One region of the Lysinibacillus sp. NPDC098008 genome, then DNA from elsewhere that is predicted to be linked to it. Evidence: riboswitches for the same ligand, from Rfam matches in the RefSeq annotation. Region 1 holds a riboswitch; the other holds the start of a gene.
The links. A riboswitch is a leader RNA that binds a small molecule or an ion and turns the genes downstream of it on or off. The one in region 1 is predicted to bind preQ1.
Positions count from the first base shown of each region.

Region 1 (8,216 bases):
AACCTTTCTCCTACTAGTAAAATTGTTGGCGTAGAGCCTGCTGGGGCTGGCAGTATGCAGGCTGCTTTTGCAGAAGGCGGCGCAGTAGCACTTGACTGGATTGATAAGTTTGTTGATGGGGCTGCTGTAAAATGCGTTGGGCATCACACATACAATGTTTGTCGTCGTTATTTAGACGATATTGTGCTTGTCCCTGAAGGAAAAGTCTGTACAACGATTTTAGATTTATATAATAAGCATGCAATTATTGCTGAGCCTGCTGGGGCATTATCAGTAGCAGCACTCGATTTTTACAAAAAGGAAATTAAAGGAAAATCTGTTGTTGTCATTATTAGCGGTGGTAATAATGATATTGGCCGTATGCAGGAAATTAAAGAAAAATCTTTAATTCACGAAGGTTTATTATACTACTTTATTGTTAGCTTCCCTCAGCGTGCAGGGGCACTTCGCCAATTCCTAACAAGCGTGCTTGGACCAAACGATGATATTACAACGTTTGAGTATACAAAGAAAAACAATAAGGAAAGCGGTCCTGCCCTAGTTGGTATCGAGCTCGGCAATCGTGAGGATTATGAAGGCTTACTTGCTCGAATGGACGAATTCGGCTTCAAATACAAAGAAGTTAACAACGACATTCAACTATTTGGCTTACTAGTTTAAAATGAAAAGTCTCACTTCTCAACAGGTGAGGCTTTTTATTTTTGCGTTTATCGCCTAACTTATTAGTTTTATCACCCAACTAATAAGCCACACTATCTGATCGCTACGATAGCTTGCTTATGTGCAGGTATAATATATTTTCTATGTTTATTGCTTCCCACTATTTCAAATTTTAGCTTCTGTAAAAAATAATATGCTGTCTTGCTAGATGAGCTATTAAAAACATCGCAAAATTGTATATTTGATATTTCATTTCCATGTAATAAACGATACTCTTGTAATGCTGTTAAAAATGATTGTTTATCAATTTTTTTGACAATGTGAGCATAATGCCCCCTTCTTTAATTCATGCCTAGCAATAGCAGGGTTCCATGTAGAAGGCTTATGCATCCTCAATAGATAGGCTGCAAGTTCACCCAATTCATGTTCACTCAAATAGATATGAGCAGATTGCTTGAGCAATTATTCTATTTTCTCAAGTAAACCACTCATATGCAAAATAGGCTGCGAGAATAGGCTAGAGGACATCACCATATTTGGGTTTGCAGCAACAACTAAATACTTAATAGGCATAACGCAGCCTTGCTCGTATAAAAGCTTGTGTAAAAATTGAGCATGTCGCTTTACCTGATCAAAAGGATTTCGAAGGCCATCTATTTTCCCATCAACATGTATTCAAATAAATTGATGTTTGTCCTTCATATACTCAACACGACCAACAATGTTTTTAATCTTCATTACTAAGATACAATTTTGTGTTAAAAACAAAGTATCCATTTGATAGATGGATTGAAACTCCATGTCATGTAGTAAAACATAAGGCTACTGTAGATTCATCTCCTGCCACACTTGATCAACGCGCTGTTTTCCTGCATAGCCAGCTCTTGCTCATCTTAGCATTTCCTGAAAATACTCATAGCTAGCATGATTCTTTGGCAATCTTCTTTCAAGTGCTTCTAAGACCAACAGCTTACAAGACTTCTCTCGCTGTTTCACAAACATCATTTCACCTCCTTCCCCAATTGCATGCTTAACAGCAGCTTCTGCTCGATTATCGCCCAATCCCCCCTTTATTTAGCAGCAAAAATATTAAAAACCCCGTAAAAGTTAGATGGATGTCTAACTTTTACGGGGCAGATCAATTGCTCCTCGCCTGTTTTATTTAACCTAGTAAAGCACGGTCTGAATTCATTTTTTCGCCACGAATGTGCTCAAATTCAGCCATTAAATCAGGAATGGTTAATGTATGCTTACGGTCTTCTTCAACTTCCAAAATAATTTGACCTTTATCCATCATAATCAAACGATTGCCTAAATCTAATGCTTGTTGCATATTATGCGTTACCATTAATGTCGTTAGCTGATCTTTGTCGACTAAATACTTTGTAATGCGAGTAATTAACTCTGCACGAGATGGATCAAGTGCCGCTGTATGCTCATCCAGCAATAAAATAGATGGCTTCGTGAATGTTGCCATTAACAACGACAATGCTTGACGCTCACCGCCTGATAGCAAGCCTACCTTTGCTGACAAACGATTTTCAAGGTTTAAGCCAAGCATCTCCAAAGACTCTTTAAAAAATTCTCGACGCTTTTTATCTACACCTCTACGTATTCCTCTATTCTTATTGCGAGAGTATGCCAGTGCTAAATTCTCCTCAATCGTCATCGTCGGTGCTGTACCTGCCATTGGGTCTTGAAAGACACGACCAATATATTGCGAGCGCTTATATTCAGGTAAACCTGTTACATCATTGCCATCAATGGATACTGTACCAAAATCAGGTGTTAAGGCTCCTGAAATCATATTCATCATTGTTGATTTCCCTGCACCATTACTACCAATAATTGTGACAAAATCACCTGGCTGTAAATGTAGATTAATCTCTGCAAGTGCAATTTTTTCATCAGGTGTTCCTTCGTTAAAAACTTTATTAATGCCATGTAATTTAAGCAAGGCCTTTCCCTCCCTGCTCTACTGCCTTAACCTGTGCAAGCTCTGCCGCACGTTTAGCTTTCCGCTTACGCTCTTTGCCCTTATTAATAAACTGCGGTAAAATAAGCGCTAAAATAACGATAATCGCTGTAATTAACTTCATATCTCCTGAATCAAGGAAATCTACACGCAATGCTAGTGCTAAAATAATACGGTAAATAATAGCACCTGCAATTACAGCAAACGTTGTGCGGATAATTGTCTTTGTGCCAAAAATAGCTTCCCCAATAATAACAGATGCAAGACCAATAACAATCATACCAATCCCCATACTAACATCTGAGAACTTTGAATATTGTGCGATTAAAGCTCCAGAAAATGCGACAAGTGCATTGGAAAGTCCTAGCCCTAAAATAATAAGTGTATCTGTATTTGCTGAGAAGCTGCGAATCATTCGCTTATTATCACCAGTTGCTCGGATAGCTAGCCCGACCTCTGTTTTTAAGAACCAATCTGCTAATAACTTAATAACAATTGTAATGAGTAATACGATGATCATTACGCTCCATGTAGCTGGTACTTTTTGAAGACCAATGCTTGTTAATAAATTATTAAGAGCAGTGTCGATGCCTAAGTTACTCCAAAATGCTTGAAACTTAGAAAATATTGTTTCTGAATTTAACAATGGAATATTCGGACGACCTATCGTATTTTCTGCAGTTAACCCCATAATTCGTAGGTTAATAGAATATAAAGCAATCATCATTAAAATCCCTGATAATAGCGGGTTAATCTTCCCTTTTGTGTGAAGAATTCCTGTCATACATCCAGCAATAAATCCAGCAACAATTGCCACCAAAGTTGCTAAGACGGGATGGTAGCCAAGCAGAACCATTGTTGCTGCTGTAGCCGCCCCTGTTACAAAGCTTCCATCAACGGTTAAGTCTGGAAAATCTAACACTCGAAACGTTAAATATACACCAAGTGCCATAATTGCATAGATGATTCCTTGCTCCACTGCGCCAAATAATGCTAAAAACATTGTTGAATCATCTCCTAAATTTCTTGTATTCATCCTGTTGTTAAATGAAGATAAAGCGGAGAAGTTTCCTCCGCTTTGCTTTTTACTTATTCTAAAATTTCCGCACCCCAAGAATCTTGAATTTCGATACCTAGGTCATCCGCTACTTTTTTATTAATTAATAGCTTTAAGTTTTGTGGATATTGTGCAGGTGTATCAGCAGGTGTTGCTTCACCCTTCAAAATTTTCACAGCCATTTGTCCTGCTTCATAGCCAATATCGAAATATTCAAAGCCATAAGCAGCTAAGCCACCACGTGCAACAGAGTCTAATTCTCCTACAATCAGCGGTAATTTATTTGTATTAGCAACATCAATAACAGATTCTAAAGCAGAAACAACTGTGTTATCTGTAATAATATAGAAAGCATCTACTTTACCAATTAACGATTCTGTAGCCTGCTTAACATCCGCTGAAGTAGCTGCTGATGCTTCTTCTACTGTTAAGCCTTGCTCATCCATCACCTTTTTCACTTCCGTTACTTGTGCAACAGAGTTTTGTTCACCAGCATTGTAAACCATACCTACTTTTTCCGCGCCAAGCTCTTTGAAGAATGCTACTGTTTTAGCAATTGTTTCAGGATGTAAATCAATTGTACCTGTCACATTTTTCCCTGGCTTCTCCATTGATTCAATTAGCTCTGCGCCAATAGCATCTGTAACAGATGTAAAAATAATTGGAATATCACTTGTAGCTGTTGCTGCTGCTTGAGCAGAAGGTGTAGAGTTTGCAAAAATTAAATCAACATCTGCTCCTACTAAATTGTTTGCAATAGTAGAGTTAAGGCTGTTATCACCTTGTGCAATTTGTGCATCATACTCAACCTTTAAGCCGGCATCATCAATCGCCTTTTTAAAACCTTCTGTTGCAGCATTTAATGATGGATGCTCTACAATTTGTGTAATCCCGATTTTATATGTTGTTTCTGCTGCTTTCTCACTTTCACTTGCGTTATTTTTTTCATCTCCACTTGAATCAGATGAACCAGAGCCACCATTGCCACATGCAGCTAATAGTAAAACTAATCCAAACAATAGGAATGAAAACTTTTTCATATTGCTTTTCACAAATAATCCCCCCGACTATCTCTCAAATATCTATCACACTTTATCTAAACAAAGTGTGAATGTATCGCTATATTATCGTTAATTACTAAGCTTCGTCAACAACATTATGAATGTTCTGACTTTTAAATTTGACAAAATATTTTAGTTTTTTTATCAATTTGTCGCTTTAAACTGCTAAATTGCGCTATTTTTAATAATTGTTGACCTTTTTTATCTCCTAAAAATTTTTTATGACAATTTTGCGACAATAGATAATTAAAGAACATATATTTGACTTTCTATAGGTATTTATACTAAAATATTAGTTTGTGTAAAAGCACCGTGGTTCGAGAACCTCCCACGAAAAAAAACTAAGGAGAAATGCATTATGAAGATAAAATTTTTAGCAGCAAGTGGTATTATTGCGGCATTATATATTGCTGTCACAATGCTTGTTGCGCCGTTTGGCTTTACAGAGGTACAGTTCCGCATATCAGAGATTTTTAACCATTTAGTAGCCTTTAATCCACGCTTTGCCGTAGGAATCATTATTGGTGTATTTATTTCCAATCTGTTCTCACCGCTTGGCGTTTACGATTTAGTCTTTGGTGTTGGTCATTCTATCATTACACTTGGACTGTTTATTGTAATCTGTAAATTTGTTAAAAATATATGGGCACGTTTAATTATCAATACATTGTTATTTACATGCACAATGTTTATTATTGCCTTTGAGCTGAATCTAGCTTTAGAGCTTCCATTCTTCTGGACTTGGCTAACTGTTGCAGCAGGCGAGTTTGTTGTGCTAGCCGTTGGAGCCCCAATTATGTATATTTTAAATAAACGCCTTCATTTCGAACATTTGATTTAACAGACGAGTCTTTGTAGATTCGTCTTTTTTTGGCTTGACACTATTCTGAATATACTCTACAATTCTTTCTAAACTAAATGCGAGGAAGAAGAATAGTAGCAAGCATTGTTACTTTAAGAGAGCTGGTGGACGGTGCAAACCAGTAGTACAAACTTGTGAATGGACTTCAGAGCAGCCTTATTAAATGCAAGGCCGAATCACTCCCCGTTATCGGAGTAAAAGCGCGCAAAAAATTGCGAATAAAGGTGGCACCACGGTTACTCGTCCTTTGAATAAGGGATTGGAGTGACTTTTTTTATGGAAAAAAGTGTAGAGGAGTCGAGTAAAGATGAGTACAGTAACAGAAAAGGCAGGATATTTTGGTGAATTCGGTGGAAGCTTTGTACCAGAGGAGCTTCAGCATGTCTTAAATATTTTAGATGAGAACTTCCAGAAATTTAAAGATGATAGTGATTTTAAGCAAGAGCTAGATTATTATTTCCGCGAATATGTAGGGCGTAAATCCCCTCTTTATTTTGCAGAAAATTTAACAAAGCAATTAGGTGGCGCAAAAATTTATTTAAAGCGGGAAGACCTAAATCATACAGGCTCACATAAAATCAACAATGTATTAGGACAAATTTTATTAGCAAAGCGTATGGGGGCAAACCGTGTAATTGCCGAAACAGGCGCTGGTCAGCACGGTGTAGCAACAGCTACAGCTTGTGCTATGTTTGGCATGGATTGCACGATCTATATGGGGCTAGAGGATACAAAACGTCAAGCGTTAAATGTGTTTCGGATGGAGCTGCTTGGTGCAAAGGTTGTGGCTGTCGATAAAGGGCAAGGGCGACTAAAAGATGCGGTAGATGAAGCATTCGCAGATTTAGTAGAAAACTATAAGACAACCTTCTATTTACTAGGCTCTGCGGTTGGGCCACATCCCTTCCCTTCAATGGTGAAGCATTTCCAATCGGTGATTAGTCGGGAAAGTCGCGAGCAAATTTTAGAAAAGGAAGGTAAACTACCAACAGCTGTACTTGCTTGTGTTGGCGGTGGCAGTAATGCAATTGGTTCATTTGCTGAGTATATTGCAGATGAAGCTGTTCGTCTTATCGGTATAGAGCCAGATAAAGCGGCTACATTAAATGAAGGAACACCAGGTACACTGCACGGCTTTAAATGCTTAGTGTTGCAGGATAGCGAAGGTAATCCGCTACCAACCTATTCAATTGCTGCTGGCTTAGATTATCCAGGTGCAGGACCTGAGCATAGCCATTTAAAAACAATTGGACGTGCTGAATATGTTACTGTTTCGAATGAGGAAGTGCTAGAGGCATTTCAGGTGCTTTCAAAGGTTGAGGGGATCATCCCTGCTCTTGAAAGCTCGCATGCTGTAGCGCATGCACTAAAACTAGCCCCAACTTTATCTTCTGAAGAAAGTATTATTATTAATATTTCAGGTCGTGGCGATAAAGATGTGGAGCAAGTTTTCCATATGTTAAATCAATAACTATAGAACAGAGCGACTTCCCGTTAAAGGAAATCGCTCTTTTTTATCCAAATTATGAAATGGCTTTTTTATGCAGTTTAATTTTTAGTTTTTCTAGCATATCTGCAGTCATTCTAGCTAAATCATACTCTGCTTTAAAGCTCCACTCATTTTGAGCTGCTTCGATATTTAAAGAATTTGGCCAGCTATCTGCAATAGCTTGACGTACTGGATCAACATCATACCCCATTGTAAAATGTGGTAAATGCTTTTTAATTTCTGCAGCTAGCTGTGACGGTTCAAAGCTCATCGCTGTAATATTAAATGCATTGCGATGAACTAATTTGCTGCCATCTGCCTCCATTAAATCTACAATCGCCTGCAATGCATCTGGCATATACATCATATCCATATACGTGCCCTCTTGAATATAAGATGTATATTTACCTTGTTCAATGGCTTCATAGAAAATTTCTACCGCATAATCCGTTGTCCCGCCACCTGGAGGTGTTACATAAGAAATTAAGCCAGGGAAGCGTACCCCGCGTGTATCTACACCAAAACGATTAAAATAATAATCACATAATAATTCACCTGCTACTTTATTGACCCCATACATTGTTGTTGGTCGTTGCAGTGTATCTTGTGGTGTATTTTCCTTTGGTGTAGATGGACCAAATGCACCTATTGAGCTTGGCGTGAAAAATTGCATATTTAGCTCGCGCGATACCTCTAAAGCATTCATTAATCCACCCATATTTAAGTTCCAAGCTAATAACGGATTACGCTCAGCAGTAGCGGATAATAATGCCGCTAGATGCATCATCGTATCTGCACCAAAGCCCTTTGCTAAATCATGCATTCTTTGTCCATCTGTCACATCCAATACTTCAAATGGTCCCTTAGTATATTCAAGCTTTCGAATATCTGTAGCAAGCACATTGTCCTCTCCATAAATACTACGAAGTTTTTCTACAAGTTCAGAACCAATTTGACCAAGTGCTCCAGTAACCATAATTTTTTTCATTTCTCAAAACCTCCACATATGAACAAATGTACTTTCCACAAGCACAAAAATATATCCATAAACATTGATTTAATAACAATTCTATTGAAATCAATTATAATGTGTTCGTTTTGAAAATACAACC
Region 1 covers NZ_JBIWBA010000013.1:20,547-28,762, reverse strand. The annotation lists gene ilvA (threonine ammonia-lyase IlvA) at 1-660, shown strand, start outside; gene ACIQVU_RS12140 (hypothetical protein) at 1,549-1,722, opposite strand; gene ACIQVU_RS12135 (ABC transporter ATP-binding protein) at 1,823-2,617, opposite strand; gene ACIQVU_RS12130 (ABC transporter permease) at 2,610-3,638, opposite strand; gene ACIQVU_RS12125 (ABC transporter substrate-binding protein) at 3,725-4,744, opposite strand; PreQ1 riboswitch class I at 5,060-5,104, shown strand; gene ACIQVU_RS12120 (QueT transporter family protein) at 5,112-5,594, shown strand; T-box leader at 5,668-5,866, shown strand; gene trpB (tryptophan synthase subunit beta) at 5,923-7,086, shown strand; gene ACIQVU_RS12110 (L-threonine 3-dehydrogenase) at 7,139-8,092, opposite strand.

Region 2 (8,216 bases), on a different contig from region 1:
TCCAATACCCGGTGCTCCCCATATAAAAACAGGTCGTACAGGCGCTACATTTAATAAAAAATCATATAATTGTTTTTGTGTGACGCTAAAAATTGTATTCAATACAAACTTCCTTTCAATAGTTGATCACTTTAAAGGTACATAATACCATTTTTTATGGACCCATGCTTGTGCCCGACTTGGCTCTTACTAAATAGGAAAAAGGATGTGTCAGAATTTCTCTCTGAACACATCCTCTTTTTAAGCCAGTCGTTTCTCACGCAATGCCTGTCCTTGGACAATGACCCATACACCAACTAGTTGCAGCGCTGTTTTGACGATGATTTGTCCAACAATTGCTGCAGGTACGGCTGCCCACGGAAGAAAGCCCGCACCAAGTGGGCTTAGCCCAACAATAACGAAAACCGTTGAATCAAGCAGCCCTCCTACAGTACCGCTGTAAAGCACACGCCAAGCCATTGGAAGCTTCAAGCGTGTATAAATTTCAGTATCTGCTGTTTCAGAAATAATAAACGACAGCGCTGATGCTGCCACAATCATCAATGTATCACCTAAGGAAAACGATACAGCAGCGGATAAAAATAATGCAATGAAAATAAAGAAATATGTTTTTTTACGTCCATATTTATTTTGTACAAGGTCACGGAATATAAATGTTGCTCCAACAAAAAATGTCCCTATCGGCACGATAAACATGCCCATTTCCAACGGTGCAAAACGCGCTGTCACAACATTAGCAATCACAATCGAAGCTAAATAACAAAAAATTCTCATGCTTCTTGCCCCGCTTTCGTCGCTAAATAGCTTTGTAGCCCGTTTTGCCGCAGCTTACATGCCGGACATTCTCCACAGCCATCTGCCACAACACCGTTATAGCAAGTGAGTGTTTGCTCTCGCACAAAGTCGAATGCATCAAGCTCATCCGCTAATGCCCACGCCTGTGCTTTGTCAAGCCACATTAATGGCGTATGTAAAACAAATGGCTCATCCATCGCTAAATTAAGCGTTACATTGAATGCTTTTACAAACTGATCTCGGCAATCAGGATAGCCGCTAAAATCGGTTTCACAAACACCCGTCACAAGATGCTTTGCTCCAACTTGGCTTGCCAGTACACCTGCGAAGGATAAAAATAGCAAATTGCGCCCCGGTACAAAGGTTGATGGCAGCTCACCATCTTGTCCTTCCTCAATGTTAATATCCTCACGTGTTAATGCGCTAGCCGCAAGCTGATTTAATAATGACATATCTAAAATATGGTGCTTAACACCAAGCTGTTGTGCGATGTTTTTGGCACAGTCAATTTCTAAACGATGGTTTTGTCCGTAATCAAATGTCACCGCCTCCACTTCACCAAATTGCTGCAATGCCCAAAATAAACAAGTTGTGCTATCCTGCCCGCCGCTAAATACAACGATGGCTTTTTCCTTTTTCATCATAAAGCCTCTTTTCTTAGTTTTTTTCAGAGGGTTGCTAAAAACCTCTTTATCTTAACGATTATCAATTTTCTCTGGATATAAATCGTGATTTATTAAGCGATGGTCCGCAATTTTTTCATATTTTGTCCCAGGACGACCATAGTTGCACCACGGGTCAATTGAAATGCCTCCACGCGGCGTAAATTTGCCCCACACCTCGATATAGCGAGGGTCTAATAGCTGAATTAAATCGTTCATAATAATATTCACACAATCCTCATGAAAATCGCCATGATTGCGGAAGCTAAATAAGTACAGCTTCAACGACTTGCTTTCCACCAATTTTTTATCTGGAATATAGGAAATATACATTGTCGCAAAATCAGGCTGCTGTGTAATTGGGCATAAGCTTGTAAATTCTGGGCAATTAAATTTCACAAAATAATCACGCTCTGTATGTAAGCTATCCACAGCCTCCAACACTTCTGGCGCATATTGCATTGGATATTTCACCTGCTGATTGCCTAACAATGTTAAATCTCCTAAACCTTCTTGTTCTGTACGACTAGACATCAAAAAAAGCCTCCTTCAAAGTTGTGTACAACAAAACTTTTAAAAGAGGCTCAGCTATTTTCTATATCATATGTAAGAGGAAAAATGATCCTATGCATAGTTTTTTATAGAGGGTATAAGCTATGAACCTCTGTTATGAAAGTTTTACATACGAAATTCTATCAACTATTTGGAAACACGTCAATACAAAATATGCACACCTGCTCTGTCACTAGCAAAGGAACCAATCCATCGTTATAGCGTTTTATTAATAATGAGAGTAATTCTATCGTACATCCCTTTATCCCGTATTAACAGCCTGTAAAAACCCGATTGGTAGTTTCACTTTATTTCTCTTTCACTCTCTGCAATAATGAGAGATAGCTAAATTTTTAATAGAAGGGAGGGAGATGTTGTCACGCTCAACATCAAGCAGTGCTATGAAATATGTAGTTAAATTTGTTAAAGGATTTATCGTTACAGTTGTTGTGATCTGTCTTTCATTTTTTATGGTCACACAGCTATTCAATCAGCCTGAAATCGAAGAGCCTGTTGTGATTGATGATCGTCCAAGTGTGGAAGAGTTTATTGGCACAATTGCTGAAACTGCACGGGACCTTGGTGCTAAAAATGATTTATATGCGTCCGTGATGATAGCCCAAGCTATTTTGGAAAGTCAGCATGGTCAAAGTGGGCTTGGCTCCGCTCCTAACTATAATCTTTTTGGTATGAAAGGCAACTATCAAAACAACTCTGTCACACTTGAAACCGTTGAAGATGATGGTTCAGGCAAGCTCTCAACTGTGATGGCTGAATTTCGGAAATACCCTTCCTATGAGGCATCCATGCAAGATTATGTAAAGCTAATGCGAAATGGGGTTTCTTGGAATGAAAATTTTTATGCTGGCGTCTTTAAAAGCAATACAACATCCTACACAGAGGCAACAAAATTTCTAACAGGCTCCTATGCCACTGATTCATCATACAACGAAAAATTAAATGCCCTTATTGCCAAATACGACCTCCAGCAATATGATAGCCCTGTTAAAGATAAGAAAACGATTACGGTCGCTGATGGTGACTCCTTAATGCAGATTGCAGAAGTTCATAATGTTAAAGTCACATCAATTAAACAATGGAATCAGCTACGTTCAGATCGTTTAGAGGCAGGACAGCAGCTAAATATTTATCATTATTAAGGTCTTCTGAACTATTACATTTCGTAATAGTTCATTTTTTTAGTTGAATTTGCGGCTGATCGGCATCCATCACAACCATGCCGCCTAAGGGCAATGACATCGTTGGTAGGCAATGCCCACAGGCAATATTGGCAATAATAGGCTTGCTTAACGGCACTAATATTTCCTGGAAAATAGTTTGTAACGAAGACTGTGTGCCACAATTTGTCCAAGCACCTAATAAAATTCCTGCTGCCTCATCAAGCTTTCCTGCCAGCTTTAACTGGGTAAGCATTCGATCAATGCGCTGGGGGCTCTCATCAATATCCTCTAAAAATAAAATTTTTCCCTTTGTATCAATTTCATAGGGTGTGCCAAGTGATGCGGTTACTAATGTTAGATTGCCCCCTGTAAGCAAACCTGCTGCACTGCCCCCTACAAGCGTAGTCATTGGCTGTGCTGCTGGATTCTCCACATTTATATGTTCCACTGCCATCGTTTGCTGCTTAAATGATTGCCATGTATACATATCCATTTCCTGCTTGATAAACTCCGTGGATGGCATTGGTGTATGATACGTAATAAAGCCACAAAGCTGATTAAAGGCAATATGTAAAGCTGTTACATCACTATAGCCCGCAAATACTTTAGGATGCGCCTTGATCATTTCAAAATCGAGCTGTGCTAAAATTTTTGTCGCGCCATAGCCTCCACGTATACAAAAAATCCCGTCAATTGTAGGGTCTTGAAACATACGATGTACATCCGCTGCCCGTAGCTGATCCGTGCCTGCTACATAGCCATGCTGCGCATAGCATGTTTCCCCAGCAATAACCTTGAATCCTAGCCTTTCAACACTGGCAATAGCAGGCTTTACATTTTCGGGTGGAACAGCACTTGACACACTGATTAGCCCCACCGTATCCCCTTTTTTTAATGGCTTTGGACGAAGCAATCCTTCCCCTCCTTTATTTGTCACTTTTCACATGATTCATACATATAAGCCTCCACCTTATGTCCATCCCGTCCTACTGTTGTTTGTGCTTGAAATAGTGAATTTATAATAGCCTCCTCTGTAGCCTCAGCGGCTGCTGCAAATAGTTGATTCATCACTGGATGATCCTCACGTAGTTGTGTACGTGTTACTATAAGCTGATCTGTTGTGTGTGGAATATGATGTGCTGTTGTAAAGCCGATAACAATATCACCACTACCATGAGAAAAATGGCTGCCTGTTCTGCCTAGTCCTATTCCACAACGCTTAATAACACGCGTTAATTGACGACTACTCAGTGGTGCATCTGTGGCAAGCACAATCATAATGGAGCCATCTGTTGGTGCTAATGTTGATGACTGTTGAGAAGTAGAAGCACGATAATGATGGGCTAAAAAATCGGCACTTTGCCCAAAATTGCTAAGCACCATACAGCCTACTGTATAGCAAATATCCGTTTGTTCCACCTTCACAAGACGTGAAGATGCACCAATTCCTCCTTTATAGCCAAAGCACATCATCCCTTTCCCTGCCCCAACTGCCCCTTCTTGCGCTGTAGAATCGGTAGCTGTACGAATGGCTTCCATTGCATGCTCAGGTGTAATGGCACATGCGCGAATTGAATTTAAATAGCTATCATTGCATTCACCTACAACAATATTAATGGTTCCTGTTGTCAGACCGATATCCTCATTTGCTTCAAGCATATATTGCAATGTGCCCTGCGTAACAGCAGGCACACTCAATGTATTTGTTAGCATGATGGGCGATTCCAGCACTCCAAGCTCATTCACCTGCACAAGCCCTGTTGTTTTGCCAAAGCCATTGAGCACGTAGCTTGCTGCTGTCACTTTCTGCTGAAATAAATTGCCATCATGTGGCAAAATCGCTGTCACACCTGTACATGCATATGCACCTTGAGCAGCTAATGGCTGATCTAATGTCACATGACCTACTTGGACACCTGCAACATCTGTTATACAATTTTTTGATCCTGTTGGTAATGTACCAATTGTTATCCCTAGTTCTCTTGCTTTACCTCGCATATGCTGCCTCCCACTAATATGATGCTATCATCTATTATACGTTAAAATACATCACCTGTTCCCATAGATAGCTTTTGACTATGAAATATTACAGCTAATATGAAAATACAGTTTTTGGCGCACTACCCACCACCAAACACGCAAGGGGCTGTCCGAAAAGTATATATCTTTTCAGACAGCCCCAGCTTCTATATTAAATATTCGCGAACAATGCTTGCTCCTGTGGTAATCACAATCCATTGTCACTATCCTCGTCGCAAAGGGGGCGTTTCAAAACGACTTTTCAGACGCCCCTCCTATTAATATTTAAACTGACTAATAAGCTGCTTTAGTTCATCTGCCATAGATGCTAGTGCTTGCGCAGAGGCATTAATTTCTTCCATGGATGCTAATTGCTCCTCGGTTGAGGCTGCTACATCCTCTGAAGCGGCTGCATTGCCTTTCGCACTTAAGGCTAAATTTTCTGTAACAGCCGCTACCTCTTGTACACTTGCAGACATCTGCTCAGAGGCAGAGGACGCCTCCTCCATTTGAGGCATAATTTCATTCATGCTTGTCAGTATCACTTGGAATTTGGCAATCGCCTCATCCGAAATATGCAAGCCTGCCTGCACATCCTCTGTTACCTTCGCCATAATACTCACTGACTGCTCTGTTTCCTGTTGAATCCCTTGAATCAATTCAAAAATTTGCTTTGCTGAATCCTGTGACTGCTCAGCCAGCTTACGCACCTCATCTGCCACTACAGCAAAGCCTTTACCATGCTCGCCTGCTCTTGCCGCTTCAATTGCTGCATTTAGTGCCAGTAAGTTTGTTTGGTCAGCAATGCCTGTAATAACATCTAAAATCGCTGTAATTTGCTGTGAACGTTCGTGTAATGTCTGAATTTTAGCATTCGAATCGGCTACAGATGCATGAATAGATTGCATTTGATTTTTTGTATTTTGAACGGCTTGTCCGCCCTCATCTGCTTGTAATGTTGCATCCTGTGTCAGGTCTGTAACAGTGGAGGAGATTTCTGCCATATACAGAATAGCTGTTGATAGCTCATGCAGCGACTCTGCGCTTTTATTAGCATTGACAGTTTGCGAATCAGCACTTGTTGCAACATCCTGAATGGCAATCGCTACTTTTTCCGTTGCAGTGCTTGTTTGATTGGCATTGGCTGTAAGCTGTTCAGCAGAGGATGCTACCTCTTCTGCATTTTGCTCAATTTTTTGAATAAGTGTACGTAAACTTTGCTGCATATCGTTAAAGGCTTGCCCCAATTGTCCAATTTCATCTGTGGATGTCACGGTAACGCTTGCTGTTAGGTCGCCTTGGCTAATCGTAATTGCGCTATCTTTTAGCGCTTTAATTGGTCTAATAATAGCCCTCATCACAAAATAAAACACAATGGTACTTAAAATAATGGCTGCTACAAGCACAAGCATTGTATGGAATAAAATTGTTGAAGCCGCCTCATCAATTTCACTCGCAAAAATTGTTCCTGAAATTTTCCAGCCTGTTAATTCATTTGTATTAAAGGACATAATACGGCTATCACCATTATATGTATAGTCATATATACCTGATGCACTATCGTACATTTTCTGAAGGAAGCTTTCATTGACAGCCTCACCTGATGGTAATGTAGGATGTGCAATCACCATATTATCCTCACCGAAAATAGATGGATAGCCATTTCGACCAATTCGAATGGAGTCTGCAACTTCTTGTAAGCCTGCTAATTTAATATCAACAGCTACAACACCTGATTGATCGGCTAGCTGCTTTGCTATTGTTACAACCATATCTTCTGTACCTGCATCTTTATAAGGGCTTGTAATTAATGTTTCACCCTTTAAAGCGGCTGCCTCTTTAAACCAATCTCTTTCCAAAGGATTGTAGTCTGCATCATTTATTCGTGGCTCCTGTGTAAAGGTTCCATCATGGGCACCTACATAAATACTTAAAATATCAGGATGAAGCTTTGCATATTGTTGTAAGCCTTCACGTACTTCCTCCTGCGATTGCTCAAGAATATGAAGATCATTACTAAAAATATCAATATCATGTACTTTTTCACTAATTGTTTGATCGATTAGCTTATTTAAAATTGCCACACTTTCATTTGCACTATATAAAATTTCCTCTTCAATGGCATCTTTGGCTGAAAAATAAGATAGACTCCCAACAGATAACACTGGAACTAATAGAATAAGAGCGAATAACATATAAAGCTTGCCCTTAAAGCTTCCCATGAATTGTTTCATACAATTCTCTCCTTTTATTTCTTGATGTGAAAAATACTTCTCTGATGATCTGTTCTCCTTTTCTATATTTCTCAAACCTTTTATCGGACAAAATTTATCATTTCAAACAGCTTTAACATTTTCCTATTATTCTGGATTTTACAAACAATGAAAAAATCGTAGCGACCTAAATCTCATCAGCTACGACCTTTATAGTTTACGATTGATATTTTGTGCGCATTGCTTCTGTAAATATTTGAGATTGCCCCTTTGGTATGCTTAATGTTTGCCACTCAGCACCCTTTACTTGCTTTGCAATATAAATGATTTGACCAACATGCTGTGCATAATGAGCCATTTGTCTTTCAATCGCATCAATAATCGCTAGTTGCTCACCTCTAATGGTAATATATCCATCTAAATCAGCTACTGTTAAATTTGATAAAGCCGTTAAAAATACTTGCCAGCCCTGTTCCCAAGCTGCGATAATAGCCTCTTTTGTATGGAGGCTATCAATAAACTCATCATCTCGATTTCTCGAAGGCTTCTCTCCATCTGACGTTAAAAAATCCGTCCAGCGTGAAATCATATTACCACTCATATGCTTCACAATAACAGCAATACTATTGGATTCTTCATTATATGCCCAATGTAACTGTTCGTCTTCTAGCTGGGCTAATGTTTGATCACCTTGCTCTTTAATTATATGAAATCTTTTTTGGATAACCTGTAGATAAGTTTGTGCTAAAGTCATTGTCACCACTTCCTTCATCTTATCAATAAAAGCATGTTTT
Region 2 covers NZ_JBIWBA010000010.1:59,151-67,366, reverse strand. The annotation lists gene ACIQVU_RS10795 (AAA family ATPase) at 1-102, opposite strand, end outside; gene ACIQVU_RS10790 (VUT family protein) at 241-774, opposite strand; gene queC (7-cyano-7-deazaguanine synthase QueC) at 771-1,436, opposite strand; gene queF (preQ(1) synthase) at 1,491-1,991, opposite strand; PreQ1 riboswitch class I at 2,082-2,128, opposite strand; gene ACIQVU_RS10775 (glucosaminidase domain-containing protein) at 2,384-3,169, shown strand; gene ACIQVU_RS10770 (S66 peptidase family protein) at 3,201-4,103, opposite strand; gene ACIQVU_RS10765 (DmpA family aminopeptidase) at 4,124-5,188, opposite strand; gene ACIQVU_RS10760 (methyl-accepting chemotaxis protein) at 5,488-7,443, opposite strand; gene ACIQVU_RS10755 (DUF1572 family protein) at 7,640-8,176, opposite strand.
Region 2: linked by a shared signal. The riboswitch ahead of queF (preQ(1) synthase) and the one ahead of ACIQVU_RS12120 (QueT transporter family protein) in region 1 are both predicted to bind preQ1.